Linked DNA regions of Spirulina major PCC 6313. The protein of the gene in region 2 interacts with the protein of the main gene of each other region in a pairwise test. Links are inferred from orthologs where the notes say so. Each region holds a gene or a part of one and is shown on either strand. Other genes may lie near its edges. The genes, in order: SPI6313_RS10210 and ftsZ.

What was found.
Region 1: the proteins of ftsZ (region 2) and SPI6313_RS10210 interact in binary tests that used the Escherichia coli proteins (3 or more experiments, as listed by UniProt). The link is inferred for Spirulina major PCC 6313 from one-to-one orthologs.

Annotation. Positions count from the first base shown.
Region 1 is NZ_KV878783.1:2,340,859-2,356,392, forward strand. The notes cover bases 18-2,844. They hold SPI6313_RS10210 (rod shape-determining protein), read left to right. Parts: upstream 18-840; coding sequence 841-1,848; downstream 1,849-2,844. Other genes in these bases: SPI6313_RS10205 (single-stranded DNA-binding protein), read right to left, coding at 105-479; mreC (rod shape-determining protein MreC), read left to right, coding at 1,921-2,667; mreD (rod shape-determining protein MreD), read left to right, coding at 2,775-2,844. Outside these bases: SPI6313_RS22890 (hypothetical protein), read right to left, coding at 1-2; more of mreD, read left to right, coding at 2,845-3,317; SPI6313_RS10225 (S-methyl-5'-thioadenosine phosphorylase), read left to right, coding at 3,342-4,214; SPI6313_RS10230 (hypothetical protein), read left to right, coding at 4,330-5,082; SPI6313_RS10235 (Uma2 family endonuclease), read left to right, coding at 5,113-5,733; SPI6313_RS10240 (DEAD/DEAH box helicase family protein), read left to right, coding at 5,785-6,102; tnpC (IS66 family transposase), read right to left, coding at 8,361-9,812; SPI6313_RS10260 (Uma2 family endonuclease), read left to right, coding at 10,157-10,723; SPI6313_RS10265 (Uma2 family endonuclease), read left to right, coding at 10,802-11,365; SPI6313_RS10270 (ATP-dependent Clp protease ATP-binding subunit), read left to right, coding at 11,461-14,415; SPI6313_RS10280 (Rpn family recombination-promoting nuclease/putative transposase), read left to right, coding at 14,430-15,320; SPI6313_RS10285 (TIGR00266 family protein), read left to right, coding at 15,427-15,534. UniProt on the Escherichia coli protein: Forms membrane-associated dynamic filaments that are essential for cell shape determination. Acts by regulating cell wall synthesis and cell elongation, and thus cell shape.
Region 2 is NZ_KV878783.1:231,657-247,222, reverse strand. The notes cover bases 5,610-8,468. They hold ftsZ (cell division protein FtsZ), read right to left. Parts: upstream 7,717-8,468; coding sequence 6,502-7,716; downstream 5,610-6,501. Other genes in these bases: SPI6313_RS01305 (STAS domain-containing protein), read left to right, coding at 8,128-8,468; thiD (bifunctional hydroxymethylpyrimidine kinase/phosphomethylpyrimidine kinase), read right to left, coding at 5,698-6,495; SPI6313_RS01320 (RNA-guided endonuclease InsQ/TnpB family protein), read right to left, coding at 5,610-5,610. Also shown: SPI6313_RS01335 (hypothetical protein), read right to left, coding at 1-640; SPI6313_RS01330 (cation-translocating P-type ATPase), read right to left, coding at 698-3,493; SPI6313_RS01325 (hypothetical protein), read right to left, coding at 3,609-4,250; more of SPI6313_RS01320, read right to left, coding at 4,417-5,609; more of SPI6313_RS01305, read left to right, coding at 8,469-8,556; SPI6313_RS01300 (tetratricopeptide repeat protein), read left to right, coding at 8,664-9,464; photosystem I reaction center subunit PsaK, read right to left, coding at 9,656-9,913; SPI6313_RS01290 (aldo/keto reductase), read right to left, coding at 10,094-11,122; SPI6313_RS01285 (uracil-xanthine permease family protein), read right to left, coding at 11,317-12,711; SPI6313_RS01280 (GAF domain-containing protein), read left to right, coding at 12,904-15,165; SPI6313_RS01275 (hypothetical protein), read left to right, coding at 15,460-15,566. UniProt on the Escherichia coli protein: Essential cell division protein that forms a contractile ring structure (Z ring) at the future cell division site. The regulation of the ring assembly controls the timing and the location of cell division.

The DNA.
Region 1 (15,534 bases), 2.1 Mb from region 2 along the record:
ATAACAATAAAGAGTAGGCGTGGGCAGAAAAGCAATCCAACGTATCTTAACAAGCCCCATGGACGAATAGGCCAGCGAGGCGGGGAGTTGCGATCGCCCCCAAGCTAAAACTCACCCCCCGAACCATAATCGGTATAACCTGCCGCCCCCGCCGCATCATCCCGCTTCGACCCCAACAAATCAAGGCGAATCACCCGGATCACCGGCTTCGACCGTTCCGTCCCCGTGCGGCTATCTTGCCAGGTCTCAATCACCAACTCGCCCTGAATCCCCAACAACTTCCCCTTGCGCACATAATTCGCTGCAACTTCCGCCGTCTTCCCCCAAATTTCCAGGTTGAACCAATCGGGTTGATCCGTCTTACTCGTCGGTCGGTTCACTGCCAACGTCAACTTGCACAACACCGACCCCGACTCAAAATAGCGCACATCCGGATCAGCCCCCGCACGCCCCACCAAATTCACAACGTTTAAACTCATCGCCCCAACAACTCCTAAAAATTACGTAATGATTACAGTTCAACTGATGGTTTCAGCTTAATTCAGCCGATCTCATTATCTGAGATTTTTTGTACTATTTTAGCGAGTCCCTGACCCGCCCCCAAGTGATTTTGCCCTCAACCCCTGACTCATCCGTTCTTTTACCGCCCCATCACCTCACCCCCCATGCACCCGGCCAGGAAAATCCCCGATTTGACTAGACGGGGGACGGAAAACATAATAGAATCCACATCGGTTACATTGTGACCATCATGTCAGTTCTAAACTAGCCAGTAGAGTATCGCACTTGGGGGCGTAAAAAAGCGTGGGAATATTTAGTCGCTTTACATTATCCAGAGATATGGGAATCGACCTAGGGACAGCAAACACCCTGGTCTATGTCTCTGGAAAAGGGATTGTCTTGCAAGAGCCTTCCGTTGTTGCCATTGACCAAGACCTAAAATTACCCCTAGCCGTTGGTGAAGATGCCAAAAAAATGCTAGGTCGTACCCCCGGTAATGTGGTAGCCCTGCGTCCCCTCCGGGATGGGGTTATTGCAGACTTTGATACGGCTGAACTGATGCTGAAACACTTTATTCGGCAAGTCCATGAAGGCCGCACCCTAGTATCCCCCCGGATCGTGATTGGGATTCCCAGCGGTGTCACTGGTGTTGAACGGCGTGCCGTCATGGAAGCCGCTTCCCAAGCTGGGGCACGGGATGTGTACCTCATTGATGAACCCGTTGCCGCTGCCATTGGTGCAGGCTTGCCGGTGGCGGAACCCACCGGCAACATGATTATTGATATTGGTGGGGGAACCACAGAAGTAGCCGTCTTGAGCTTGCAGGGCACTGTCCTCAGTGAATCCGTGCGGGTTGCCGGGGATGAACTCAGCGAGTCGATTACCCAATACATGAAAAAGGTGCATAACCTGGTGGTTGGAGAACGCACCGCCGAAGAAATCAAAATCCAAATTGGTTCGGCCTATCCCTTACAAGGGGATGAGGACTTGACGATGGAAGTCCGGGGCTTGCATTTGCTGTCTGGGTTGCCCCGCACTGTGACGATTAAGTCCACAGAGGTGCGTGACAGTATGTCGGAACCCTTGGCGGTTATCGTTGATGCGGTGAAGCGTACCTTAGAACGGACTCCGCCTGAGTTGGCGGCGGATATTATCGATCGCGGCATTATGCTCGCGGGCGGTGGGGCACTTCTCAACGGCATTGATACCCTGATTAGCCATGAAACTGGCATTGTCACCCATATCGCGGCTGACCCCTTGAGTTGTGTGGTGCTCGGAACGGGCCGAGTGCTGGAGAACTTTAAGCAGTTAGAACGAGTCTTTAGCAGTCGCTCGCGCGTGATGTAGACATTTTGCACTGATGGCAGGAAAACGTGCCTGTATCGCTAAAATGACATCAAGACTGTTGAGGCAGAGTTAATGTTTACAGTGCGCCGCTGGTGGGATCGCTACGGACCAAAGTTCTTTGTAACGGGTTTGGTGCTAGCGATCGCCCTATTCCTTCGTCAGACCCAAGGGGCGTTTATCTCCGAGTTGTACTACCAAGCTGTTCAATCCTTTCAGCCCGGCCCGATTCCCCAAGAACGCTGGGCTGATGCGCGAGTCTCTGAGTTAGAAACAAAGCTCGTGGAGCTTGAACAGCAAAACCAAAAACTCAAGGAACTCCTCGACTACAGTGAATCTTTCCAGGGAGAACTGATCACCGCTCCGGTCATTGGCCGCAGTGTTGATCATTGGTGGAAACAGGTTACCCTCGGTCGAGGTTCTGAGAGTGGGATTCAGACGGGATATGTGGTCAGCAGTCCGGGGGGCTTGGTGGGTCGGGTGATTAAAGTCACCCCCAATACGAGCCGTGTCCTGTTGGCGAGTGACCCGACGAGCAAAGTGGGGGCGAAGATTGCCCGCACAAGTTATATGGGCTATATCCGGGGCCGAGGCTCAGAAACAGCGGTGATGGAATTTTTTGACAAGGTTCCGGATGTGAAGCCCGGCGATAAGATTGTCACATCACCAGCGAGTTATCTATTTCCGCCGGGTATTCCCCTGGGTTCGGTGGAAACGGTGGATCTGGAAAAAAGCCCGGCCCCAGAGGTCATCGTTAAGCTAACCGCGCCCTTTGATTATCTGGAGTGGGTGGTGATTCATCCCTTTCAAAGTCGTCTCTAGATTCTGAGGATTGCCAACAAACTGTGCTGAGATTTATTGAATTTTCTCCGTGGTTCCGAAACCTGTGTAATTGGTTAATTGTGGCGGGTTCGGTGTTGATCTGCTTGATGATTTTGCCGACCCGATTACCGGGGACTGAGTTGCTGGGGATTCGGCCGAATTGGCTGCTGATTTGGGTGGTGGTGTGGAGTGTAAAGCGCAATGTCTTCCAAGGGGCGATCGCTGGCATTGCCCTCGGTTTGATTCAAGATGGACTGACGGCCTTTGATGGTGTCCCCGTCATGGATGGCATTATGCCGATTGATCCCTCCATGCCTGGCGTTGAAAGCGATATTCTCCTGTCTTACCCCTCCCATATCATTAGCCTCATGCTCGTGGGCATTCTCACCGCTAAGATTCAAAAGCAACGCTACATCCAAGAAGACTTCATTTCCATTGCGCTGATTGTTTTTGGGATGGCGGTGGTGGCCGAAACAATTACCGCCATGCAGTACAGTATCCAAGGATTACGCAATGTGGCCCTCGTTTGGACGGAACATCAGCGCATTGCCCTATCTTCGGCGATTCTGAGTAGTCTCTGGGCCCCGGTGCTCTATTATCCCCTCAATCGCTGGTGGGAATACCTGAACGATTGCAATCAATCGACCTAAGTTAACTTCATTTTCAATTAGCTCATGAATCCGATCAAAATTGGCATCATTGGCGGCAGTGGTCTCTACAAGATGGATGCCCTGAGCGCGATCGCAGAAGTCAGCCTCGACACCCCCTACGGCCCCCCCTCCGATGCCTTGATCACCGGCGAACTCAACGGCACACCCGTCGCCTTCCTCGCCCGCCATGGCCGCAACCACCACCTCACCCCCTCGGAACTCCCCTTCCGCGCCAACATCCACGCCATGAAGCAATTGGGTGTGGAATATCTGATCTCAGCATCGGCGGTGGGATCACTCAAAGGCGAGATTAAACCCCTCGACATGGTGGTGCCGGATCAATTCATCGATCGCACCCAACACCGCCAAGCCACTTTTTTTGAAGCGGGCATCGTCGCTCATATCGCCTTTGGTGATCCGGTTTGTCCCCAGTTGGCAAAAATTGTAGGCGATGCCGTCGAAGCCGCGAATTTCACCGACGTAGATCTCCATCGCGGCGGCACTTACGTCTGCATGGAAGGCCCTGCCTTTTCCACCAAAGCCGAATCGAACCTCTACCGTAGTTGGGGCGCAAGTGTGATTGGCATGACCAACCTCACCGAAGCCAAACTCGCCCGCGAGGCGGAAATCGCCTACGCCACCCTCGCCCTCGTCACCGATTACGACTGTTGGCATCCCGATCATGACAGCGTCACCGTCGAAATGATTATCGAGCACCTCCACCGCAATGCCAGTAATGCCCAACAGGTGATTCAAGCCACCGTAGCCCAGTTGGCAGCGAATCCCCCTCAATCCGATGCCCACAGCGCCCTCAAATACGCTATTCTCACGCCATTAAACAACGCGCCCCCAGCCACCAAAGAGAAGTTAGCGGTGATTTTGCAGAAGTATTTGTAAGGCTCTTGAATTAACCGGACAGTCAAAACAGCTATCCCACGGGGACGGGGCGCGATCGCCCCCCCCCATTAGCGTCATTTGCCAGAATAGAGACGGTCTATGCGCTGAATTTGCTATGAAGTCTATTTTCACTCTGCTCCACCCCGCTCTAACGCTGTTGGCGATTTTGGTGACGTTTGCGGTCAATGCTTGGTCGAATCTTGACCCGATTGGCGGTGAATCCATTGGGGCGATCGCGAACAATACCTTTGGAGAAGTGGTGATCACTCCCGCCAATTACGCCTTCATTATTTGGGGGGTGATTTATCTGGGACTGATCACCTTTGGGGTCTATCAACTCCTGCCGAGACAGCGCGATCGCGCCGACCTCAACCCGGTACGCCATGCCCTCATTCTCAGTTCCGTGGCGCAGATTGTCTGGGTGTTTCTCTTTCTCTCGCGCCTCTTTTGGGGATCGATGGTGGCGATGGGGGTGATTTTGGCGGCGTTGATTTGGGGCTATGGACAATGGCGTGACGGGGGGCAGCGCAAGGGACGCGAGCGCTGGTTTGTGGATTACCCTTTGAGTCTTTATTTCGGCTGGATTAGTGTGGCGACGGTGGTGAACGGGGCGACGGCGCTCTATAGTTCTGGCTGGGTGGAGTTGGGCTTGGGGGCGCAGGTGTGGGCCTGTGTGATGGTGGGGGTGGCGACGCTGTTGGGAGGCGCGATCGCCCTCCATTACCGAGATGGGGTCTATCCAGGGGTGATGATTTGGGCCTTTGTGGCGATCGCCCAGCGTCAGGCGGAACTGATGCCCGTGGGTGCAAGTGCGATCGCCGGGGTGGTGTTGCTCGTGGGTGCGATCGCCTATTCCATTTTTCGATAAGATCAATAGTATCTTTTTCGGCTACGGCTCATGGTACAAGCTTCAACACTGGCTCTATCCTTTGAAGACTTCATTGCCACCTATCCGGAGCGGGGCGATCGCTACGAACTCATTGAAGGCGAGGTGATTTCCGTGCGTCCACGAGGTCAACACGAACTCATTGCCGGTTTTCTCGCGTTGCAATTCGGTTTACAGATTCAGCAACAGCAGCAAGATTGGGTCATTCCGACGACCTGTGTGGTGAAGCCGGATCGACCCGCAGCAGGTTATGTCCCGGACATCACGGTATTAGATTGGGCAGCCTTAGCAACAGAACCCTTATGGGAACGGGCTTCGACGGTGATAGCAGGGTCAAGTATTCGCCTGGTGGTGGAGGTGGTCAGCACAAATTGGCGTGATGATTACACGCTCAAATTAGGGGACTATGAAGCGATGGGAATCCCAGAATATTGGCTAGTGGACTACAAGGCATTGGGAGCGCAGCGATACATTGGCTCCCCCAAAGTACCAACATTAACGGTGTGTTCTTTGGTGCAAGGAGAATATCAGGTGGCGTTATTTCAGGGGTGCGATCGGGTTAAGTCGGCGGTGTTTCCTAGTTTAGAACTGACAGCGGAGCAGGTTTTTCGGGCGGGGCGATTGGTGTTGTAGCGATTCACTCACTTTATATAAATCAAGTTCACTGTAGGAAAATAGAAGATAATGGTTGATTTCAAAAAGAAACTCAAAAATAGAACTATTTCAAAAAAAATTGATCCGCTAGAAGTTTATGATTCATTAGATCGTCGGAGCGAAACTGGGCCATTGAGACCTGCTCAAGAAAAGATATTGAAAGATTGGTTTTCAAAACGGCAAGACAAAAGAGATAATATCGTCAAACTTCATACGGGTGATGGCAAGACTCTTATTGGACTATTAATCCTGCAATCCAAGCTAAACTCTGGTGAAAGACCATGTGTAAGGATTCAGGTACTTGAAACGCAGTCACAGCAAGGCTTTCAAAATCGAGGTGAGTTCTAAACTAACAGTTCATTCTCAATAAGTACGCAAGACTAGGGGTTACAGCCTTGTTTATTGAGAATAACAAAATAGCCCGAAATAGCTGAAACCCATACTGAGCAATGCTTACATCCAAATTCTCATGACCTGAATACTTACGACCATGTTTGTACGTGTGCCCAAATAAGTACCTCGCCACGCAAGTTTGCCAGGAAGCACGCAAATTTGGAATCCCATTTACTGAGATATCTCAATCAAACGAGTTACCTGATGATTTTCTTTCTGGAAGCAAGATTCTAATAACTCATATTCAAAAAATATTTAACGGGAAAAGCAAATTTGGATTGGCGAATAAGTCTGTTGATGTAGGGGCAATAGTTATTGATGATTCACATGCTTGTATTGATGCTATAAGGAATTCCTTAACTATTAAGATTTCCAAAGATCATGATCTATATAGCTCTATTCTTATGCTTTGTGGTGACGAGATCAGGGAGCAAGGAGAAGGTAGTTTCCAGGATATACAGCAAGGAGACTACGATACCATGCTTCCAATACCTTACTGGACTTGGTTTGATAAGTACAGAGATATTACGAGCAAAATATTGGAAAGCAAAAATACCAATGAAGTGAAGTTCACATGGCCAGTAATCAAAGACATGATTAAAAACTGTCAAGCTTTTATTTCAGGGAAATCATTGGAAATAATTCCTTCTTTGATACCCATTGATAGCTTTGGTTCTTTTAGTAGAGCAAAGCATCGTGTTTTAATGTCTGCGACCACTCAGGATGATTCATTTTTTATCAAAGGATTAGGTTTCGATATCGATTCGGTAGCTCGTCCTCTTACAAATCAGGAACAAAAGTGGTCGGGAGAGAAATTGATACTCATTCCATCACTTATTCATGAAGATTTAGATCGCGAAATGATTGTGAATTACTGGGGCAAAGTTAATTCAAGGCGTAATTTTGGTGTCGTTTCACTGATTCCAAGTTTTATTAAAAAAGGTCAGTATGAAAGAATTGGTTCTTTTGTTGTGGACACAGACAACATATACAAAAAAGTCCAAGAGCTTAAAAATGGTTGTTATGAAAAAACTTTAGTCTTTGCCAACAGATATGATGGAATTGATCTTCCAGATGACTCATGTAGAATTTTGATTCTTGATTCAAAGCCTTTTTTTGATTCCCTTCTTGATCGCTACGAAGAACAGTGTCGAATCAGTAGTGACATTATAAATATACGAATAGCACAAAAAATTGAGCAAGGATTAGGTCGAAGTGTAAGAGGAGATAAAGACTATAGTGTCATCCTACTCGTAGGAGGTGACCTAATTAAATTTGTGAAAAGTTCTGGAACTAGCAAATATTTTTCAGCGCAGACTCAAAAACAGATCGAGATAGGAATACAAGTTGCAGAGTTTTCAAGAGAAGATGCTGACGATAGTCTACAACCTTCTGATATGTTACTTGAGTTGCTCGATCAGTTACTCAAGCGAGATGAAGCATGGAAAGAATATTATTCTGAAGAAATGAAAGGAATTGGTGAAGAGGAAAAACGAAAGAGCTTATATGAATTATTAAAAAAAGAATATGATGCTGAAAAATACTTCTCTTCAGGTGAGCTTGAGAAGGCCTGTGACAAAATGCAATCTCTGTGTGATGAGTTTTCAGGAGATAAATCTGAAAAAGGGTGGTACTTACAACAGTTAGCACGTTATAAATATCAAATTAGCAAAGTTGCGAGTAATGAAATACAGAAATCCGCTTTTACTTGTAATTCACAACTGTTAAAGCCAAAAGAAGGAATTAGTTATTCGAGACTTGAATATATCAATGAAAATCGAGTTAGCCGTATTCGTACATGGATATCACAATATACGAACTATCAGGACATGATGATTTCTATCGACGGCATTCTTCAAGATTTATCCTTTGGAATACCCTCAGAAAAATTTGAGGCAGCAATTCATGAAATTGGACAAGCTCTTGGTTTTTTGTGTCAAAGACCTGACAAAGAAATAAAGAAAGGGCCTGACAATCTTTGGTGCGTTGCAAAAGATCAATATTTTTTGATTGAATGTAAGAGCGAAGTAAAAGCAGATCGATCAGAGATAACAAAACATGAATCCGGACAAATGAATACACATTCTGCATGGTTTGAAGATGTGTATCGAGATGCTAATTGTAAAAGAATTCTCATAATTCCCACAAAAACACTTTCATACAATGCAGCCTTTACACATGAAGTTGAAATAATGAGAAAAAAACGTAAGGATTCAGGTAGCAGGGATGAGGGAAGGCATGGAGACTTGCTCAGGAGAAGCCGTCGCCATCAAAGCTTGTTTCAAGAAACTCAACACCGAACGCCCTTGAGTCCGACAAGTCTGAATCACACTCAGTAACCTTGCCGTCTGGGCAAAACCTGCCATCGAACGCGAGCCACCACAAACCTTACGCTTGGTTACAGCCAACCGCAACGAGCGTTCCGCACGATTATTATCCGGGGGAATTTCTGGATGGGACAGGAAATACCACCACTGATTTGCCTTATCGCGTAGAGAGCGCAATAACAAGCCCGCCTCATGCCCAGCCAGGGGGAGCCAATGCTCCACAGCCGCCTTCACCTCATAGATAAAGCCCGCCGCCCATTGATGATAGGCAGCCCCATCCTCGGTTTCACGCCACTGACGATGCTGCTCAAAGGCTGTGTCAATCAAATCCAGGAATGCCTTCGCCAACTCTGGATTTTTTCCATGCCTGAGCTTGCAGACTTTCTTGAAGTGCCGCCTTAGATGAGCCAAGCACTTCTGCTGGGCTTTCACCTCATAACCGTTGTACACACTGAAGTCATCAGAGACGAGTACACCATCAAAGCTTCGACCTAATAGGGTCTCTAATTCCGCCCTTGAACGAGTATCAGCGGCGTGGAAGAGGCAAAAACCCACCCCACACACTACCCACATCCACTCTTTCACTCCCTTGACTAGCCATGGTGTTTCATCCACTTGGGCGTAGTCTTGGTGTTTCACCCAGTTTCCCAGTTCCTCTACTGTCGGCTTAACGCTTTGGGATGCCCTTTCGTTGGTCGCTTGTAATGTCCCTACTCCCACGGTGATATTCCCCAGTTCCTCTAGGAATTCCTGCTGCTTTTCATAGCTCATGTGAGCGTAGTTCCCCAACCACACCAACAGGGATTGCAGCCCGACTCCTAAGCTTTGACCTCCCAGCACTTGCGGCGGTAACTCTCCCCATGTTTCCTGTCCGCATCGGCTACAACAGCAGCACTGCTGCTCATACTCCACTACTTCTATGGCGGGTTGGATTAACTCGGCTACTTCATGGCGGCGCGTTTTTCGGGGGACTAGGCTCAACTCTTGGCTCCCACAGTACCCACACACTTGTGCTCGCACCATTTCGTAGCGGTCTATTCTGCCAAACCCTTTGCGAGTTTTTCCCTGATGACCGGGTTGCCCACCGGGTTTACGTTTTCCTTGGCTTGGTGGCTCTTTTTCTGGGGGTTGGTGTTCTGAGCGTTTGTGGATGTCGCTTGATGGGGGTTTCGATGAACTCTCGCTATCGCTGTTGGCGTTGTTCTTGAGCCGCTCTATTTCCCAGACTAGTTGCTGAATAATCTCTTGTTGCCGCAACACCAGTTCCACCAGCACCTCTGATGATGCTTGTCTCAGTTGCTCTCGTTCGACGGCTGGGGGAATCTCGATGGGCTTCATTGTGCTAACTTAGCTGTTTTTTCTGATTTGTCAACCCCCCCCCACCTGAATCCTTACTAAAAGAGAAAACAAAAAAATTCTTTAAAGAATTTGCGCAATATGAAATTCATGATATTAGTGACTTCAAGATACAGCAATTTATCAATACACATGAATTGGCTGTGGATAATCTGAAGAAGAATTATAGTGAACGGTATTTCAAAAAGGAAACCCTTAAAAATCCATCTAAACCTAAACCAGAATGAGAGATAGAAATCTAAAAGTAGACAATGTTCACCGGAAGACAAGTTGAGCGATCACACTATTACCAAATGATTTTTTGTTTGTAACTGTCAAGACCATTTATGATGCTAACTTCTGAAAAGAACCTCACTTTGGCGGAGTTTTTGCAATTGCCAGAAACGCAGCCCGCCCAAGAATATATCAATGGCACAATTTTTCAAAAACCCATGCCCCAGGGAGAACACAGCGCCATTCAAACCGAACTGGCAACAGCGATCAATCTGGCATTAAAACCAGAAAAAATTGCTAGAGCGTTTACAGAATTGCGGTGTGTCTTTGACAATCGCGCCCTCGTTCCGGATATTTCGGTGTATCGCTGGACAAACATTCCCCGCACGAATCAGGGGCGGATTGCAAATCAATTCGACGTGCCCCCCGATTGGGTGATTGAAATCCTCTCACCCCAACAAAGCCAGACCCAAGTCACCAAAAAAATTCTCTATTGTCTGCAAAATGTGACGGTGATGGGCTGGCTGATTAACCCAGAAGTAGAAGAAGTGTGGGTGTTCACGCCGGATCAAATGCCTCGAATTTGCGATCGCGCAGAAGATCAATTACCCATCCCAGAGTTTGCTCAGGTGTTGCAGTTGACAGTGGGTGAGCTATGGCTGTGGTTAGACGAGCTTTAAGCTGCTGAAGTCTTGCCTGACACCTGAGCTACAATGACGATGAATAGGACATTTAGTGAAACAACCCGGTTATTTTAAATGGTAAGTGCTCTAACTAAATCTCTCACCCTCGAAGAGTTTTTACAACAACCTGACACCAAACCAGCTAGCGAATATATTGATGGAGTCATCATCCAAAAACCAATGCCGAGTGGAGAACACAGTGCAATTCAAGGCGATCTCGTAACATTTATCAATGCAGCACTTCGGTCTAAAAAAATTGCTCGTGCCTTCCCTGAATTACGCTGTAACTTTGAAGGCAGAGTGATTGTTCCTGACGTTTCTGTTTATACTTGGCAGCGAATTTCTCGTGACAAAAATGGGAAAGTTTGTGGTACTTTTGCGATCGCACCTGATTGGATGATTGAAGTTCTTTCTCCGGAACAAAGCCCAACGAAAGTAATCAAAAAGATTGTTCATGCTTTAAAGTATGACACTCAAATGGGATGGCTAATTAATCCGTATGAAGAATCTGTTTTAGTATATGCTCCGAACAAAACAACGGAGATTTTTGATGAGCCAGACTTGATTTTGCCGGCTCCAGAATTTGCTGGAGAATTAGAGTTAACGGTCGGTGATTTATTTGCTTGGTTGTTGGAATAGTGTGGGTGAGTTTAGATAGCACGATCGCACCCCTCCCAACCTTGGAACCGAGCACACTGATACAATAGGGTGCTAAATTGCCCACGAAGAGGAGTATGCAGCCAACGGACGCGAGTAAATTTACAGAACAGGCGTGGGATGCGATCGTGCGATCGCAGGAAGTTGCCCGCCGCTGTGGCAATCAGCAGCTTGAAGTCGAACACGTCATTTTGGCCCTCCTCGAAGAAGATGGGTTAACCAAGCGCATTCTCGACAAGGCGGCGATTGAAATCGGGGCGTTTAAACAACAGGTTGAAACCTTCGTCAATGGTCAACAGCGGTTTCCCTATGTGGATCAATTGTATTTAGGGCGAGCCTTGGATGTGATGCTCGATCGCGCCGAGGCCTCTCGCAGTAGTTGGGACGATAGCTTTATTGCGGTGGAGCATTTGCTCGTGGGATTCGCCGAAGATGCTCGCTTGGGGCGGCGTTTGTTTCGCAAGTTCAACCTTGACCCCCAGGATATTGAAACCACGATTAAAGCCGTGCGGGGCAGCCAAAAAGTCACGGAACAGAACCCCGAAGAACAGTATGAAGCCCTGGCGAAATATGGGATTGACCTGACGGAACGGGCGCGGGCGGGGAAACTGGACCCGGTGATCGGGCGGGATGAGGAGATTCGCAGTGTGATTCAGGTGTTGTCGCGGCGATCGAAGAATAACCCGGTGTTGATTGGGGAGCCGGGGGTGGGGAAAACGGCGATCGCTGAAGGTCTCGCCCAGCGGATGGTGAATGGGGATGTGCCGGAATCCTTGAAAAATCGGCAACTCGTTTCCTTAGATATGGGCAGCCTGATCGCGGGGGCGAAATATCGCGGTGAGTTTGAAAATCGGCTGCGATCGGTGTTGCATGAGGTGACCCATTCCGATGGCGGCGCGATCTTGTTTATTGATGAACTGCATACGGTGGTGGGGGCGGGCGATCGCGCCGGAGCCATGGATGCGGGGAATCTGCTCAAACCGATGTTGGCACGGGGGGAACTACGCTGCATCGGTGCAACAACCCTCGATGAATATCGCAACCATATCGAAAAAGACCCCGCCCTGGAGCGTCGTTTTCAACAGGTTTATGTGCGTCAGCCTAGCGTTGAGGATACGATCTCAATTTTGCGGGGCTTGAAAGAGCGTTACGAAGTGCATCATGGTGTCAAGATTACCGATTCGTCCCTCGTGGCAGCGGCGACGTTGTCCCATCGGTATATTAGCGATCGCTTCCTCCCCGACAAAGCGATCGATCTCGTTGATGAAGCCGCCGCCCGGTTAAAGATGGAAATCACCTCCAAACCCATGGAGTTGGAGAGTCTCGATCGGCGGATCATGCAATTGCAGATGGAAAAACTGTCCCTCGAAGGCGACCCCACCTCCAAAGATCGCCAAGGCCGCATCCAGCAGGAAATCGCCGACCTCGAAACAAAGCAAACCGGCCTCTCTGCCCAATGGGAAGCCGAAAAACAAATGCTTGAGGAGATCAACAGCCTCAAGGAAAAAGAAGATAAGCTGCGTCTCCAAGTAGAACGCGCCCTGCGGGACTATGACCAAAATCGCGCCTATCAACTCAAATTTGAGCGCGAACAACTCCAGCAAGAACGGGAAGCCAAAGAAGCCGAATTTCTCGATCGCCAAAACCAAGGCAGCGCCCTGCTGCGGGAACAAGTCACCGAGGGGGATATTGCCGATGTGGTGGCTCGCTGGACGGGCATTCCGGTGACGCGCTTGATGGAGTCGGAAAAACAAAAGTTACTGCAACTCGAAGGCCAATTACACGAGCGGGTAATCGGTCAAAATGAGGCGGTGTCGGCGGTGTCGGCGGCGATTCGGCGGGCGCGGGCGGGGATGAAGGATCTCAATCGTCCCATTGGATCATTCCTGTTCATGGGGCCGACGGGGGTGGGGAAAACGGAATTGGCGCGGGCGATCGCTGCCCTCCTCTTCGATAGCGACGACGCGATGGTGCGTCTCGATATGTCGGAATACATGGAAAAACACACGGTTTCGCGCCTTGTGGGTGCGCCCCCCGGCTACATTGGCTACGAAGAAGGCGGCCAACTCACCGAAGCCGTCCGCCGTCGTCCCTATTCCGTTGTCCTCCTTGACGAAGTGGAAAAAGCCCACCGCGATGTATTCAATATCCTGCTGCAAATCCTCGATGATGGGCGCGTCACGGATTCCCAAGGGCGGGCGGTGGATTTTCGCAACACGATTATTGTGATGACTAGCAACATCGGCAGCGATGTGATTCTGGAGAATGCGATCGCACCCCCCCGACCCGTCAAGCAAGAACTCGACTATAAACTCCGCCAACGGATCGGCCAACTCCTCCAAGCCCAACATCAAAGCCTGCTCCAGGTGGGTACGCAATTAGATGAAGCCGTTACCCCTCAAGAGGTGGAAGCTCTGCTGCGTGAGATTGTGGCGGGAATGGTGCCAGAGAGCGATCGCACCCCCTCAACCGCCAAAAGCACCGTTGGCGGCAGTAAAGACATGGACGAACTGCTGCGCGGCTATTTTCGCCCGGAATTCCTCAACCGTATCGATGAGCGCATCGTCTTTAAACCCCTGTTACGGGAAGAGTTACGGCAAATTGTCACGATCCAACTCCAGCGCATCCGCAACCTCCTCGATGAGCAAAGTATCACCCTCGAACTCACCGAAGCGGCGAAAGATCACCTCGTGGAAGCGGGCTACGATCCCGTCTATGGAGCGCGTCCCCTGAAGCGGGCAATTCAGCGCGAACTCGAAAATCCGATGGCGACGAAAATCCTCGAAAATACCTTTGGAGAAGGGGATACGGTACAGGTAGATTGTGTGGATCAAATGTTGGTGTTGACGAAAATCAGTAGCAGCCCAGCCCCTGAACCGACGGAACTCGAACCCGTTGCCATCTCCGAGGCTGATCCTATCGTCACCGAAGCTGCGATCGCTTCTCCTGCCGACGATGACCCCGACTTTGAACCAGAGGCCACCCCCGTCCAAGCGGAAATTGTCAGCGATGATGAAGGGATTTTATTCTAACGGAGCGTATTTCGATGTACTACTTCACTGAAAAATACATTAACCCCTTCACCGATTATGGGTTTAAAAAACTCTTTGGTGAAGAACCCAATAAAGATCTGCTCCTTGATTTTCTCAATGAACTCCTGCGAGAGGAACAGGGAGAGATCGTCAGTCTGAACTACATCAAAAATGAGCAATTGGGGGATACAAGTCTTGACCGCAAAGCCATTTTTGATCTCTACTGTGAAAACGAGCGCGGTGAAAAGTTCATCGTTGAACTGCAAAAAACGAAGCAAAACTTTTTCAAAGATCGCACCGTTTACTATTCCACCTTCCCCATCCGAGAGCAAACCCAGCAAGGAATCTGGAACTATCAACTCAACGCCATCTACACGATCGCAATCTTAGATTTTGTTTTTGACGAGGATAAACAGGAGCCGCAAAAGTATCGCTATGATGTGAAGCTCACGGACATCGAGACCTGTAAAGTGTTTTATGATAAACTCACGTTCATTTACTTGGAAATGCCCAAGTTCACGAAAACTTTAGAGGAGCTAGAAACGCGCTTTGATAAGTGGCTCTACATCCTCCGCAATCTGACGAAAATTGATGAAATTCCAGACGCATTACAAGAGTCCATCTTTCAAAAACTCTTTGCCGTCGCGGAAATTGCCCAGTTCAACCCTGAACAAGTTCGCTCCTATGAAGACAGTCTGAAATATTATCGGGATTTGCAAAATTCGATTGATACGGCTCGTGACGAAGGACGCGAAGAGGGGCGCGAAGAGGGGATTGCGTTGGCGAAAGAACAGGTGGCGATCGCAGGCCTTCAAAACGGCCTCTCCAACGAACTCCTGATCGAACTCACCGGCCTGACCCCCGCCCAAATTGATCAACTCAGAGCCACGCTCAAGCCCTCATGACCCAGCGTGCAAACTGTAGCGTTTCTTAAAAAAGGCCGAGAAATTCCCCGCTCTGCTGTACAACAGGGAAAGACAACGCAATCACACAATCAGGAGTAATACAGCGGTGAAATACGAGATCCGCTATAAGCCCGCCTTTGCTGCCATCTTCGTCACCCTTGATCCGGGTGAGCGTATCATTGCTGAAGCCGGAGCCATGGCCAGTATGGATGCG
Region 2 (15,566 bases):
TGCGGCAGATCGTCACGCCCCCATCGAGGGCCAAGCAATTGCCTTGGGTATCACAGCCGTAATAGGTGAGGCCCCCCGTCCCATTCACCCCGTCCCAACTGTCCAACTGGCCGATCGTCACCGTCCATTGACCATTACTCAACACCTGCCAACTGTCCCCCAACATCACCGTATCGGTGATCAGGGTTTCAACGCGGGTTTTGCCGCAGGGTTCGGCACTTTCGCAGTCGGCGACATTTTCGTCACTGTAGACAAAGCGGACGGTTTGATTGATCAGGGCATCATTGCGATCGCAAATCTCAAACCCCGCCCCAATCTCAAACACCTGCCCCTGACGATCCATCACCGTCGTGTAGCACATCAGATCACCATTTTGGGTTGCGGTAATCGCGCCAATACTAGGGTAGCCACGATCTTCAGGGAGCACGGCTTCTTCGGCGGCGTTTTCTGCCTCCTGTTCCGGGGTGAGGGTTGGGGTCTCGGCAGGGGTCGCGGCGATTTCGCTATCGTCTTCAACACGTTCTTCTGTGACAGCCTCAGGCTCTCCCGCTGGCGTTGTGGTATTGGTGCTCGATCCACAACTGCTCAACAACAAGACTAGGGCCATCAAACCTGTCATCATCCATGGTTGCTGCATCATAATTTAGTATCCCAGAACATTGTTTTCTCTCTGATCGCGGATGACGCACCCCAACGCTTATTCGGGGCGCATTGGGCGCATCCGTCGCTGCATGAAGAAGCGCACAAAGAGCTTTTCCCCTTCCACCCAGAGGAGCATCAAACTACTAAACCCAAAACAGATCAGCAGTTCCTCTTGGGTCAGCACACTCGTCCCGAAGAAATTACGGAGCACGGGCACATACACCAGCATCAGTTGCAGCGCCGTTGTGCCAATCACCGCCGCGAGCAGCGCCACGTTGGAAAACGGATTCATTTCAATGGTGAGTTGGGTATACGATCGCGCCGCCAGGGCATGGCCCATTTGTGCCAAACAGAGGGTGGTAAACACCATCGTCCGCCAACTGTCGGGATGGTTTTCATACGCCCACACCATCAGCACAATCGAGAAAATCGCAAAGACAATCCCAATCCGGACAATATACGACCCCAACCCCCGCGCAAAAATACTCTCGTTGGGATGAAACGGGGGACGCTGCATCACATTGGGTTCGGCGGGTTCGACAGCGAGGGCGAGGGCGGGTAAACCATCGGTGACGAGGTTCATCCAGAGGATTTGCAGCGGGGTGAGGGGCACAGAGGACAGGCCGAGAATGGGGGCGGCGGCAATGGTGATTACTTCGCCGACGTTACTACCGAGGATGTATTTAATAAAGCGGCGAATATTGGTATAGACGACGCGCCCTTCTTCGGTGGCGGCGACGATGGTGGCAAAGTTGTCATCGAGCAGGATCATGTCGCTGGCTTCTTTGCTGACATCAGTGCCGGTGATGCCCATGGCGATGCCGATGTCGGCCTGTTTGAGGGCGGGGGCATCGTTGACCCCGTCGCCGGTCATGGCGATGAATTTACCGCGCTTTTGCAGGGCTTTGACGATGCGGAGTTTATGTTCAGGGGAAACGCGGGCGTAGACACTGACGGCTTCGACTTCCAGTTCTAGATCCGCTTGGGACATGGCTTCGAGGGTTTGACCCGTGAGGACGTGACTGTTGGCCTCGGCAATGCCGAGACGCTGGGCGATCGCACTGGCCGTCAGTTGATGATCTCCAGTAATCATGATCGTGCGAATGCCCGCAGCCTTACAGCGGCGCACGGCTTCGGCCACTTCCGGGCGGGGCGCATCGAGCATCCCCACCAGTCCCAGCCACACCATCCCCTGCTCCGCACCTTCGCCCTCGGCGGGCAGGTGGTCGAGAAAACGATAGCCAAACCCTAAGACCCGCAGGCCTTGGCTGGCCATTTCGGCGTTCATGCGGAGGACTTCGTCCCGTTCTTTGGCGGTGATCCGGTGGGCATGGTCGCCGAATTGATAGTAGTCGCAGCAGTTAAGGATCAGTTCGGGGGAGCCTTTGCAGAAGAGGGTATAGGCATCGGTTTTTTTGCGATCGCAACAGATCACACTCATCCGTTTGCGCTCGGAGGAAAACGGGATTTCATCCACCCGCTCAAACACCTCATCCAATTGGGATTGAAACAATCCCGCCTTCCCCGCCAAGGTGAGCAATGCCCCCTCGGTGGGGTCGCCCAAAATCCCCCAGTTTCCCGCTTCATCCTGTTGCAACAGGGCATCATTACAGAGCACCCCCGCCACCAAAACCCCTTGAATTTCGGAATAGGCTTTGGTCGCCACCACCTGGGCTTCCTGGGCAAAGAATTTACCGTCGGGGCTGTAACCTTCCCCGGTCACTCGTAATTGATTGCCCAGGGTTTGCACCATCTGCACCACCATTTTGTTTTGGGTCAGCGTCCCGGTTTTGTCCGAGCAAATGGTGTTGACGCTGCCGAGGGTTTCCACGGCGGGCAATTTCCGGATCAGGGCATGGCGTTTTACCATCCGTTGCGTCCCAATCGCTAACGTGACCGTGATCACCGCTGGCAAACCTTCGGGAACCACCGCCACCGCCATACTCAAGGACACCTCTACCAGTTCTTGGAGACGGCTAAAGTTACCGGCTTGGATAAAGCCAAAGCCCACCACCAAAGCCACCAACACCAGGGAACTGGTAACGAGCACATTCCCCAGTTGGGTCATCCGTTTTTGGAGGGGGGTGGGTTCATTCTCCACGCCTTGGATTAGGGTGGCGATCTTGCCGAGTTCGGTGTCCATCCCGGTGGCAATGACGATCGCTTTGCCACGCCCTTGCACCACCTCTGTACCGCCAAACACCATGTTGAGGCGATCGCCCAAGGGGGTATTCTCGTCCAAGTCCAACACCACCTGCTTATTCACGGCGGTGGATTCCCCGGTTAAGGCGGCTTCCCGGATTTGTAGATTGCTCATTTCGATCAATTGGCCATCCGCCGCCAACTGCACCCCGGCTTCCATTAGGAAAATATCCCCTGGCACCAGTTCATGGGCTTCCACTTCTTGGGTCTGGCCGTTGCGGATCACCCGCACTTGGGGTGAAGACATCTGCTTCAAGCTGGCGAGGGCTGCCTCGGCGCGGACTTCCTGGATATAGCCCAGCAGACCGTTGAGTACCACGATCGCTAGGATGGCGATCGTATCTTTGAAGGGCAATCCCTCACTCGTGCCATCCTGGAGGGAGATAAAATCCAGCACCCCAGAAATGATGGCGACGGCAATTAACATCAGCAACATGACGTTACTGAATTGATCCACTAAGATATCCCAGCGGCTGCGACCGGCGGTTTCCACCAGTTCATTGCTGCCGTAATGGAGGCGACGGCGTTCAATTTCTGCGGAGGTTAGGCCTTTCGTTGGGTCACTCTGCAAGGTGTTCAGAGTGTCTGCAACTGGGTGACTATGCCATGACTGATGGGGATTGGGAAGGGATGAATTGGGTGAGATCACGGGTGCTTACAGGAAAAATGAGCAGGATAGGTTCAGCGGGCACGATGCAGGGGGGGTGGGGGCGAGGCCGTTGAGCACTCTAGAGGTACTCTCGATGCGATCGCACCCCCACCGTTTAGTTTTGAGTCGGATTTGATAACAATGATCTTACAAAAATAAATCCCCCTCCTAGGGCCGTGGCGATCATCAAAATCACGGCCACCCACAACAGCCACCCGCTCATTTCTGCCGAAGATTGGCCAGAACGGGAGCGACGCATGGGTTCTGCAATCGTGGCGACGGGATCATCGAGGGCCGGATCGGCTTCAAAAAAGGCGGGCATGACCGGATCATGGGGGGATGGCATCGCCTCCGATGTGACGGGAGGATCAGGGGTGTAGAGGGGTTCGGGGGTGTAGGGGGGTTCGGGAGGTGCTGCCAGGGTTTGGAAGGGCTGCAAGCTCCCGGCAATTTGCTGGAGTGCCTGGCCCATCACCTGGTTTTGCTGGTGGAGTTGTTGGTTTTCGCCTTGGAGGTGGTGGAGTTGGGCTTTGAGGGTTTGGAGTTCGTCGGCCAGTTGGCGGTAGACCGTGATCGGTACGGCGGCTTGATAGCCGCTTTTGGAGTCTTCGGGGGGAGGAGGTGCTGGCGGGGTTTTCGGGTTGGCCAGCTTTAGGGGGCCTCCTTTTTCAGGGCGCGGTTTGGCCGCGGGCGCAGCTTGGGACTGGGCCTGCTTTTGCTGTTCGAGTTGATATTTAAAACGCGGTTTGTTTGTCATAGCCCAAATAACCCTAGAACGTTCGGTGTTGAAGCAAAGGGACGGATGCGATCGCACCAAATCAAACCAAACATCACGCCGCTGGTGAGTCTGATGCCGTGAGGAGGGGTTGACACTCCCCGCGAAGACAGCGACGGGGATTCTTGGTTCATCGACCGGACTTAACTCAGCAGGATTGCTCCAACTCAGCCAGAGGCCCAATCTCCCCAAGCGTATAACTTCCCGTGTGCCCCACGGTAGTGAGTCCAAGGCGCAGGATGTTGATGGCAGCATTCACATCTCGGTCAGCCTCATCGCCGCAATGCGGACAGCGATGGGTTCTGACTGAGAGTGCCTTATTGACTCGTTCGCCGCAGTTTGAGCAATCCTGGCTCGTATAGTGGGGAGGAACGGCCACCGTTACCTTCCCATATTTCCTGCCAAAATACTCCAACCAACAGCGAAACGTTGACCATCCCGCATCACTAATCGACTTAGCCAGATGCCGATTGCGAACCAACCCTTTCACATTCAAATCTATGCACTTCGTGCAGGCTTCGCCAACATAGGCAACCAAATCGTTAGATTGGATGACGCAGTAGGCGATGCTCTTCGCCCACTCATTACGTTGCCTACTTACCCTTAAATGCCTCCGGGCGTATCGGTTCCTGGCCTTGTGATAGTTCCTCGACTGTGGTTTTATCCCCTTACGGTACTTTCTGGACTTCTGCCGATTGGCTCTGTTTAACCGCTTTTCGGCCTGGCGATAGAACTGCGGTGTTTCAACGACAGTGCCATCGCTGGCAGTGATGAAATAGCGCAAACCGAGGTCGAGGCCAACAGCTTTTTGACTCGGCTCACTCTGCACCTGAACATTAACCTGGATGCAGAACTGAACATAGTAGCCATCGGCACGACGAACGAGACGAACCCGCTTAATTAGGGATTCGTCATAGCGGGCCAGATCGTAGGTGCCGATCAACCGCAATTCCCCAATCCCGAAGCCATCGGTGAATTTGATGCGCTTCGGCCCCAGTAGTTTCCAGCCAGAGGTTTTGTATTCCACCGAGCGGGAATGCTTCTTGAACTTGGGAAATCCTACGGGCTTAATACCCTTCTTGCCATGCTCATAGAAGCGACTGATGGAACTCCAGGCCCGTTCTGCTGCTGCTTGACGGGACATAGAGTTGAGTTTCTTAGCAAAGGGAAACTCCTCAGCTAACGCTTTGCAGAGCTTGCTAAGGTCGTATTTGCCGACATCTTGGCTATCCATCCAATAGCGCAACGCCTTATTACGGACAAACTGAGATGTCCGGATAGCGTCGTCTATAGTGGTAGCCTGGTCAGGCTTTACCCGTGCTTTGAACTCAAGTACAATCATTTCCTTGTGCTAGCGTATCTGGCGTAAGAATGCGGCTAAAGCCGCCGTTGCTTTTCATCCCTGGGCTAAAGCCACAGGGCTTTCAAGCTATCGTCTATTCAGGTAAAAATGCCCCACAGGGCCAGTGCCTTGACCGATGGCGAGGCTATGGTGGAGGGCTTGGGTCACATACTGTTTGGCGCGGCGCACACTGGTGAGGCGATCGTACCCCAAGGCGAGGTTCGCGGCGATCGCTGCCGAGAGCGTGCAGCCCGTGCCGTGGGTGTGCGTCGTCGCCACCGCCGGAACCCGTAGCCAATCCCACTGTTGCCCGTCGTACCAGAGATCCACCCCCCGCAGTTCATCCGTAAAACCGCCCCCTTTCAGGAGTACCGGAATTTGACTGTCATGGTAAATTCGCTGGGCGGCAGCCTGCATGGTGTCGGGGTCATGAATCTCGATCTGGGCCAAAATTTGGGCTTCGTAGCGATTCGGGGTGAGCAAGACCGCATGGGGAAAAATCTGCTCGCGCAAAATTGCGATCGCCCCATCCTCAATCAACTGCACTCCCGCCCGCGACACCATCACCGGATCAACCACCAGATTGGCGATCGGATGGGCCGTCAACGCTGCCGCCACCGCCGCCATAATCTCGCCATTCAACAGCATGCCCGTTTTCGCCGCCGTGATGCCGATATCCGATCGCACCGCGTCGATTTGGGCCACCACCGCCTCCGGCGGCAGGGCATCGACGCGACTCACCCCCATCGTATTTTGAGCCGTGACACAGGTGATCGCCGTCATGCCATGGACACAATGCATCGCCAGGGTGCGGAGATCGGCCTGAATCCCCGCCCCACCACCACTGTCAGACCCTGCGATCGTCAACACCGTCGGGATCGTCATGGCTCGTTAGCGGCGCGGAAACCGTCGCCGTTGCAGAAACTCCGGAATATCCAAGCCCCCACCGCCGGGTTGCGGTTGAGGGGGGGGCGGCATCGTCGGCGCTTGGGGCGGCGGCATCGGGGGTACGGGCGGCTGCTTCGGCAATGAAGCCCCCGATGGATTCATGGCTTGGCGGGCTTTGGGTGCTGAACTACTGCGACTACTGCTCGGCGTTTTTGGGGCATCACCCAGGTTAAACCCCGTGGCGATCACTGTAATTTGCAACTCGCCCTGCATTTTTTCATCCACCACGGCCCCAAAAATAATATTGGCATTGGGGTCAACCACTTCGTAGATGGTTTCAGCGGCGGTATTCACTTCATGGAGGGTCATGTCTGCCCCCCCGGTGATGTTGAAGACGACTCCCTTGGCCCCTTCGATCGAAGATTCTAAGAGGGGGGAAGAAATGGCAGCGATCGCCGCCTCACGGGCACGGGACTTACCCGATCCGCCCCCAATCCCCATCAACGCCGACCCCGCATCGGCCATAATCGCCCGCACATCGGCAAAGTCCACATTCACCAAGCCCGGAATCGTGATGATGTCGGAAATCCCCTGCACCCCTTGGCGCAGAATATCATCCGCCACGAAAAAGGCTTGCTGCACAGGAGTTTCCGGCGAGATCACCGACAGCAGTTTGTTGTTGGGAATCACAATCAGGGTATCTACCCGACTTTGGAGGGCGGCGATCCCTTCTTCGGCTTGGGTGGTGCGCCGTCGGCCTTCAAAGGTAAAGGGACGTGTAACGATGCCCACCGTGAGACAGCCCATTTCCTTGGCGACTTCGGCCACAATTGGCGATGCTCCGGTACCACTACCGCCCCCCATCCCAGATGTAATAAAGACGAGATCTGTGCCTTCGAGGGCGGCCGCAATTTCATCGCGAGATTCTTCCGCTGCTTTTTGGCCAATGGCCGGATTACCACCCGCGCCCAGTCCTCTGGTCAACTTCTGACCGATCTGGAGGCATTTGGAGGCAGAGGACATTTCTAAGGCTTGGGAGTCTGTATTAATCGCCCAAAACTCGACCCCAGTAATCCCACTGGCGATCATGCGGTTGACGCCATTGCAGCCCCCGCCGCCGACACCAATCACTTTAATGCGAGCAACGTTAGTAGGCATGATCGTATCTGGCCGTGTTTGATCAGGTTCAGGGGTTGGATATTCGTTGGAGTGGGGCAAGGATAACCCCGGATTATTAAAGGGTGTGTTACTAGCCACAGGTACAGGAAGTTCCGCTATTGGTTCAACAGGTTTAATTTTTTAGATTCTACTCGTATCAATAGGGTTTAGTTTACTACCAAGGGAGTTTTCCCACGTTGATGGATCAATGGATTGGTGGGGAATTGCGATCGCAGATGTCATCGTCACCTCATTTTGGCCTAATCTTGAGGGCGGGTTCCTGAGCGCAGCGATCAACAAAGCCTGTCAGTTCCGGCTTGATGCGCAACCAAGATTCGCCCCAGTGCTCGACTAATAGCAGTGGACAAATTCGTTAGGACAGGTAAGGGGCTTAAACCCCTTGTTCCAGAGTCTCTGAATGTCCTAACTGCCCTGGCTAGTGCTATACATACTGGGCATGTTGAGGAGATAATGTCGAGCACCGTTCCTGTGCAGCAGCGGCGGGGCAACCTGTGGAACGTTTGGATCAGGGTGAGCGATATTGAACCAGAATACTGTTTAGGAGCATTTTTGATGAATGTGGTTCTTCGTCCTCAGCGAAATTTAGATATTAAAGGGGCTTCGATGCTGCAACAGCGGGTGGTGAATTTGAAGCCGATCGCAGAACATTCCATTTGGGTGATTGATCTCGTCGAAGTGAATGTGATTGATCATTTTGGCTTGACGGCGTTGATGATGATTCGCCGGGCTGCCCGTCAACATCACTGCCGGCTGTACTTGATCCATGTCAAGCAGTCGGTGCGCTATATGCTTGATATTACGGAGTTGTCACCTCGGTTTGAGTTTCTTGAAACTATCGATGAGGTCTTAGGCGAGAAAATTCGCTTGTTATTATGTTGAAGGCGATCGCACCGGCTCAAGAGCGCGATCGCTTTCAACAGGATTGATCATCAGTCAACAATAGGAGTGGGGCGGTGCAACGATTAAGACAGTGGGGGACAAAGACAATCAGGGCGATGCTGATCGCGGGGTTGGGGTTGGTGCTGCTGTTTTGCCTAGGGAGTTTTGAGGGGGCGATCGCTGCCCCCTTAACCGCCGAAGCCGTCAACGCCGGGGAATCCTTGGCCGGTGAGGCGATCGAGGCGTTGCAACAGGGCGACCTCACGGCCGCCGAAGCCATTTGGACGCAATTAATTCAACAATTTCCCACCAATCCCGCTGTGTGGAGCAATCGCGGCAGCACGCGGGTCAGTCAAAATAAGTTAGAGGCCGCCATTGCGGACTTTAATGAAGCGATGCGCCTCGCCCCTGATGCGCCTGACCCCTATTTAAACCGGGGGATTGCCTATGAAGGGTTAGCCCGCTGGGATGATGCGATCGCGGACTATAACCGCGTCCTCGAACTCGATCCCGATGATGCGATCGCCTATAACAATCGTGGCAACGCCGAAGCGGGCCGGGGCGATTGGGCCGCCGCCCAAGCCGACTACAACCACGCCATCGAACTCGAACCCCAATTTTCCCTCGCCCAAGCCAATAACGCCCTCAGCCTCTACGAACTCGGCGACGACCAAACCGCGATCCAAACCATGCGGAATCTCGTGCGGAAATATCCCATGTTCCCCGATCTGCGTGCCGCCCTCACCGCTGTGCTGTGGGACAGTCATCAGCAGGGCGAGGCCGAAAGTAATTGGGTGGCGGCCATGGGTCTCGATCGCCGCTACAGCGATATTGAATGGGTGCGAACGGTGCGCCGCTGGCCCCCGCGAGTGGCCGCAGCATTAGAACGGTTTCTCACCCTGAATTGATTCACAATTCAGCTCAAAAGAATGACAGCGAGGGGAGTGTGAGCCTCTGGCTCACTCATTCCGAATCTGAACGAGGTCAGCGAGCTAGACCCTCGCACTACGAGCAGCTTGCAAAAAAACAGACTATCGCGTCCTACGATAGTCTGATGGAATTCAAGCTCAACGCCAATGGCACGTCAGAATCAACGGGACTAGATGATCCCCATGTTGGCCAAGCCCAAGATCACGCCAATGCCCAGGACATGGCCAAAGCTGGTGGTGGCCAACAATGCCGGGAAGCCCATGCCGCCGAACATGTTGCTCATGGGCAAGGTGGGGCCTGCACTGGGCTGATCAATTTTGAACTTACCGATCGCGATCGCAGCCACATTACAAACAATCATCACGACACCCACCATCGGAGTCCATTCCACTGTGGTCGGCATCGTTGCAAGTAGGGATAAAACCATGATTTCTAAAACTCCTGAAAACCGTCATTCAAATAAGTGTGTAATGCTCAAGTTTTATCTCGAAACATCGGCTTTCATTACATAGCGTTGCAATTGTTCATGCAAATGCCCCGTTTTCCCTAAGAAATGTAAACGAATTGAACCATGCAGATGGGTCTTCAAGTTCACAGCCAGCCGAACCTAAGTCCAAGCCCGGTAAAAGCTGTTATCTTCCCAATGGTTTTGGACGCGGGCTGCGATCGCTCCCTGTTCCTCCGCCGTTAAGGGTTGGAACGCCGCCGCCGCCGCCACATTTTCCCGCAACTGTTCCGGGCTATCCGCCGCAATAATCGAGCTATGGACTCCCGGTTGCGACAGGGAAAACCCAAACGCCTGGGTGATCGAAGCCAGCACCCCCGGCTTCAACAACCGTCCGTAGGCGGGCACTTTCATCGCAATTACCCCCACATTTAACTCCTGGGCAACGGGCAACACCGACGGAATAAAGGGGCGCGGATGGTGCGGATCAGCGGCATTGACCGGGATTAAGGTCGTATCAAAGGGGTAGCGGCGCAGACCGGCGATGATCGCATCAGGTTCGTGGTGGCCGGTAATACCCAGATGGCGGACAATGCCCTGCTCTTTCGCTTCGGTGAAGGCTTGGGCGGCTCCGTTGCGACCCGTGAAGCGATCGATCTCGTCGGTGAAGGAAATGTGATGGAGTTGCCAGAGGTCGAGATAGTCCGTTTTGAGGCGTGTTAAGGACTGTTCCAGTTCACGCCATGCGCCATCACGATCGAGCTTGGCGGTTTTGGAGGCCAGAAAGAGGCGATCGCGGTACGGCGGCAACACCAGCCCTAGATTTTCCTCGCTTGCGCCATAACTGGCGGCCGTGTCGAAATAACGCACTCCCGCTGCGAGGGCGGCTTCAACTAGGGCGATCGCTTCCCCCCGTCGCCCGGCTTCATTAATTGGAGTCGTTGGCCCCGCCCCTCCGAGTCCCAAAATCGGCACGCTCACCCCCGTTTTCCCCAAAACCCGCTCCGGAATCGTGGCATCGGCTGGTAGGGTCAGGGTTGATGGGGCTGTTGACGTTGAAGATTCCACGTCCGGCGACAATGCTAGGGATGAATCCGGCTCTTGCTTGCCCAGGCGAGGCAGTTGGGTCGCGCCCACTAGCCCACCGACAAAGGCAGCCCCCGCGATTAAGATATTGCGGCGTTTCGGCATCACATTAACTCCAAGCTTCAACAGTAGTGAGCCATCCTGTGGCCCTGCTTCCACGATATCGAAACTTGAGCAAATAGACAGGGCTTCAGGGTAACACCTGAAGCCCTCTGTGCTCTGGATTGTGGTTCAACCCCACCCCGATTTTTTAAGGTTGGATGATGGGGTTAAGGAATGAGCGATGCGATCGCCCCCCATCACTCCCGCGGCCCAGGAATCACCAGATTCAGCACCAGCGCCGACAAACCCCCCGTCGAAATCCCCGACGCAAAGATACTTTTGATCAAATCCGGAGCATTATCCAAAATCTCCGGCACAAACGTGACCCCTAACCCCAACCCCAGGGACACCGCCAGAATCATCGAGTTACGCTTCGTCAGGTTCACACAGGAGAGAATCTTCACCCCTGCCACCGCTACCGTCGCAAACATCAAAATCGTCGCCCCCCCTAGCACCGGCTGAGGCATGATTTGCACCACCCCGGCCACAATGGGAAACAAGCCCAGCAACACCAAAAACCCGGCAATAAAATAGCCCACATAGCGACTGCCCACCCCCGTCAACTGAATCACACCGTTATTTTGGCTGAATGTGGTGTTCGGGAATGTGGAAAAACAGGCCGCGATCAAAGAATTAACCCCATCTCCCAAGACCCCACCTTTGAGACGACGCATATACACCGGCCCTTGAATCGGCTCCCCCGAAATCGCTGAAGTTGCGGTTAAATCGCCAATGGACTCAATCGTGGTAATCAGGTAGAGAAAAATGAAGGGAATAAACGCACTCCAACTAAACCCTAGGCCGTAGCGAAAGGGAATCGGCACGGTGAAAATTGTCAAGCCACTGAGGCGACCGAAATCCACTAACCCCATCGGAATCGCCACTGCATAGCCAACCGCCAAGCCGACAACGATCGCACTCATCCGCAGATAGGGATGATTAAAGGAATTCATCACCAAAATCACCACCAACACCAACGCCGCCAGTCCCCAGTTTTGGGCACTGCCGAAGGATTCCGTCCCCAGGGCCGGAACTCCACCCCCGACGCTCGTGATCCCCACTTTAATCAGGGTTAACCCGATGGTCGTCACCACCACCCCCGTCACCAAGGGCGTGATCACTTGACGCGCTAAGTGCAGAAACCGACTAAAGAAGATTTCCACAAAGGCCCCAAAAAAGCAGAGGCCGAAAATCACCGCGAGGGCTTCTTCTTTCGTTTTACCGGCTGCGATCGCTGCAAACCCCGCCGCTAAAATCGGGCCGAGGAAGGCAAAACTTGTGCCTTGGATGCTGAGTAATCCAGACCCAATCGGGCCAATCCGTTTCGCCTGGATAAAGGTGGCAACCCCCGAAATCATCAACGACATGGAAATAATGAAGGTCGTATCGGGGCCTTCGAGTTCAAGCGCATTACAGATAATAAACGGGGGGGTGATAATCCCGACAAAAATTGCTAAAACATGCTGAAGAGCGACAAACACGGTCTCGACTAAAGGAGGGCGATCTTCTAAGTTGTAGATCAAATCCGATTCTAGCCGTACCGGTTCCGTAGGTGATTCGGTTTCAAGGGTGGGTTCATTGGAAGCAGTCATAACACAAGTTCGCTTTTCAAGTAAGGACTGATAATTTTGATCCGTTTACTGTGGCGAATTTTTTCGTGCGGTGCTGTAACGAAGATTACGATGTTATTGTCTTTGATCCGGTGACGAGAACCAGGGGTGTTCCACTGAGTGAGCTAAAATGAAGGCTTAAACTCCCCCTTTCGTCTGATTGAGTGCGATCTCATGAGTACCGATTCCTTCCCCGCTTCATCCCAGTTCGGCACGGATAACCACGACATCCAAATCACCGAACAGTTGATGTCGCAGTCCCAAAACTATAAAAAGTTGTTGGGATTTGTGTTGGAATGGACGGGGCGAGAGCCGCTGCTGACGCAGATTCTGTTCAAGATGATGCTGGAGACCGATCGCCCCCCCATTGCCGGGGAAGAGGCAAAGTGGGTGGATGGTTTAATCCGATCGCGCCTGTTAAAGGTGTGGGACACCGATCCGCAACTCAAACCGTTGCAAATGCTGCGCGATCGCCTCACCAGCCAACGGGATAAACGCAAAAGCCTTAGTCTCCTACGGTACTATCTCAAGATTCTCCGCCAAGAAGAAGTCTTCGCCGACAGCAGCCCGGAACAAAAAGAACTGCGCCTCCTGGGGTTGGTGGCCAAACAACGGGGCCGCGTCCAAGTTCATAACCGGATCTATGAAACCATCTTCAATGAAGATTGGGTGAGCGCCGAGATCAAAAAGCTCGAAACCAGTCTCGGCCCCGATGATGAAGAATTTCTGCGCATCTTTGAAGAACTAGAGCGCACCCTCCTCACCTCCCAGAGCCGGATCATTGCCCGGATTGAAAACGGCGAGGAAAAGGTGAATGCCAATCAACTGATCCACGAAGTTCTCCGGGAAGTGACCTCAAAAATTGGGGAATTGGTGGGAGCCGATCGCACCAGCATTTTTTTATTAAATGATGAGCGAACAGAGCTTTGGTCCCTGGTTGCCGAAGATGCCACGGGGCAGTTATTAGACATTCGGGTGCGGGTGGGGGAAGGGATTGCCGGGGCGGTGGCGAAGCATAAACAGGTGATTCATATTCCAGATAATGTCTATGATGATCCGCGATCGCGCCTCGTCCAAGAATCCGACCAAAAATACAACTACTACACCCGCAACATTCTCGCCTTCCCCATTCTCAACGATGCCCTCGACCTGATCGCCGTCGTCCAACTCCTCAACAAAATCACCAAAACTGGCGAAGCCACCGGCTTTAGCCACCGCGATCTTGAACAACTCGCTAAATGCGTGATCCCGATTCGGCGCATCCTGGAAAGTTGCCAATCCTCCTACGAAGCGATCAAGCGCGCCCAAGCCTCCGCCGCCCTGGCTAAGGCAACGCGATCGCTCGATCAAGTCAACCTCGACACCTCCATGATCCTGCAACGGGTCATGGATGCCGCCAAAGAACTCCTCAACGCCGATCGCTCCACCCTCTGGCTCTACGACGACAAGCGCGGCGACCTCTGGACTCGACTCCCGAAAGAAGGGGTGATCCGCTGTCCCGTGGGCATCGGGTTCGCCGGTCAAGTGGCCCAAAGTCGCGAACCAATGGTGATCGGCTACGACCTCTACGAAGACCCCAACGCCGAAAACGCCAAAAAAACCGACGCTCAAACCCACTACCGCACCTGTAGCCTCCTCTGTATGCCCATCCTCAGCCCCGATGGACAATTCCTCGGCGTTAGCCAACTGATCAACAAACGGAAACCTGGCTACGAAGGCGAAACCTACCAAAAAGCCCAATATCCCAAAGTCCCCCCCTTCTTTAAAGCCAGCTTCGACCGCAACGATCGCCAATCCATGCAGGTCTTTAACGAGCGCGTTGGGGCGATTCTTCAATTCGCCAAAACCCACGAAACCCTGAAAGAATCCAACGCCCAAGGGGACACTCAGGACATCCTCGAACAAGCGTTGATTTTACTCGGTAACGCCATTGACCCCGATGCGGGGGATGGCCAATATGATGCGTTTTATGGTGTATTGCGGGGCTTAGGGTTGGCCCTCCAGCGGAAATTTGCCGCCGAACACAGTCATATTTTTCTGATCGATCGCCCCCGCCAAGAATTGTGGACATTGGTGATCGATCCGCAGCGGAAATGCCCCCGTGAACTGCGCATGTCTGCCCGACAAGGCATTGCGTTGCGGGTGCTCGCCAGTGCCGAGGCGAAAAAAAGTAATAAAGCCGCCCAGTTACCCGATAATCTGGTGCGAATCGGATTGCGGCGATCGCAACTCAGCAGTTTGCAAAGTGTGTTACTATTGCCTGTCTTTGATGCTGACAACATGCCCGTTGCGATCGTTCGTCTGTTAAACCATGAATCCGGGCGCGGCTTTAGCCGTCAAGACAGTGAATCCCTCACCGCCATCAGCCCAACCCTGATGCCCATCCTGCAAACCGTCCAAACCCTCTCGCAATCCCTGAACCGTCCGGCTGCCTAACCCCCATATCCCCGATGATCCGTCCGTCATCCATCTCTCAAGTTGGTGTGGATGGCAACGGTGCTTGACATTTCCCCTCCATCGCGTTGTACGCTAAGCTATTAATGAATGCATTAAGTTTTCTTAAAGGTACATAAAGTGCGACCCTGGCCATAGGTGACAGTGCCTGCATTTTTACCCAAACCATAACATTTGTGATTTTTTAACATTTACGCATTGCAATTCGCGGAGTACGTGAATATACTGAAGAGTATAGACAAGTCTCCCATAAGGCTGTATTACCCATCTAAGGCCATGTTGACTCTTTTGCGCACCACTAGCATTTTGACCCTGGTCGGACTCCAGATTACGTTGGGTTCGTCCGGTGCTAAGGCATGGGATTTGCAAGAGCAACCTCATCA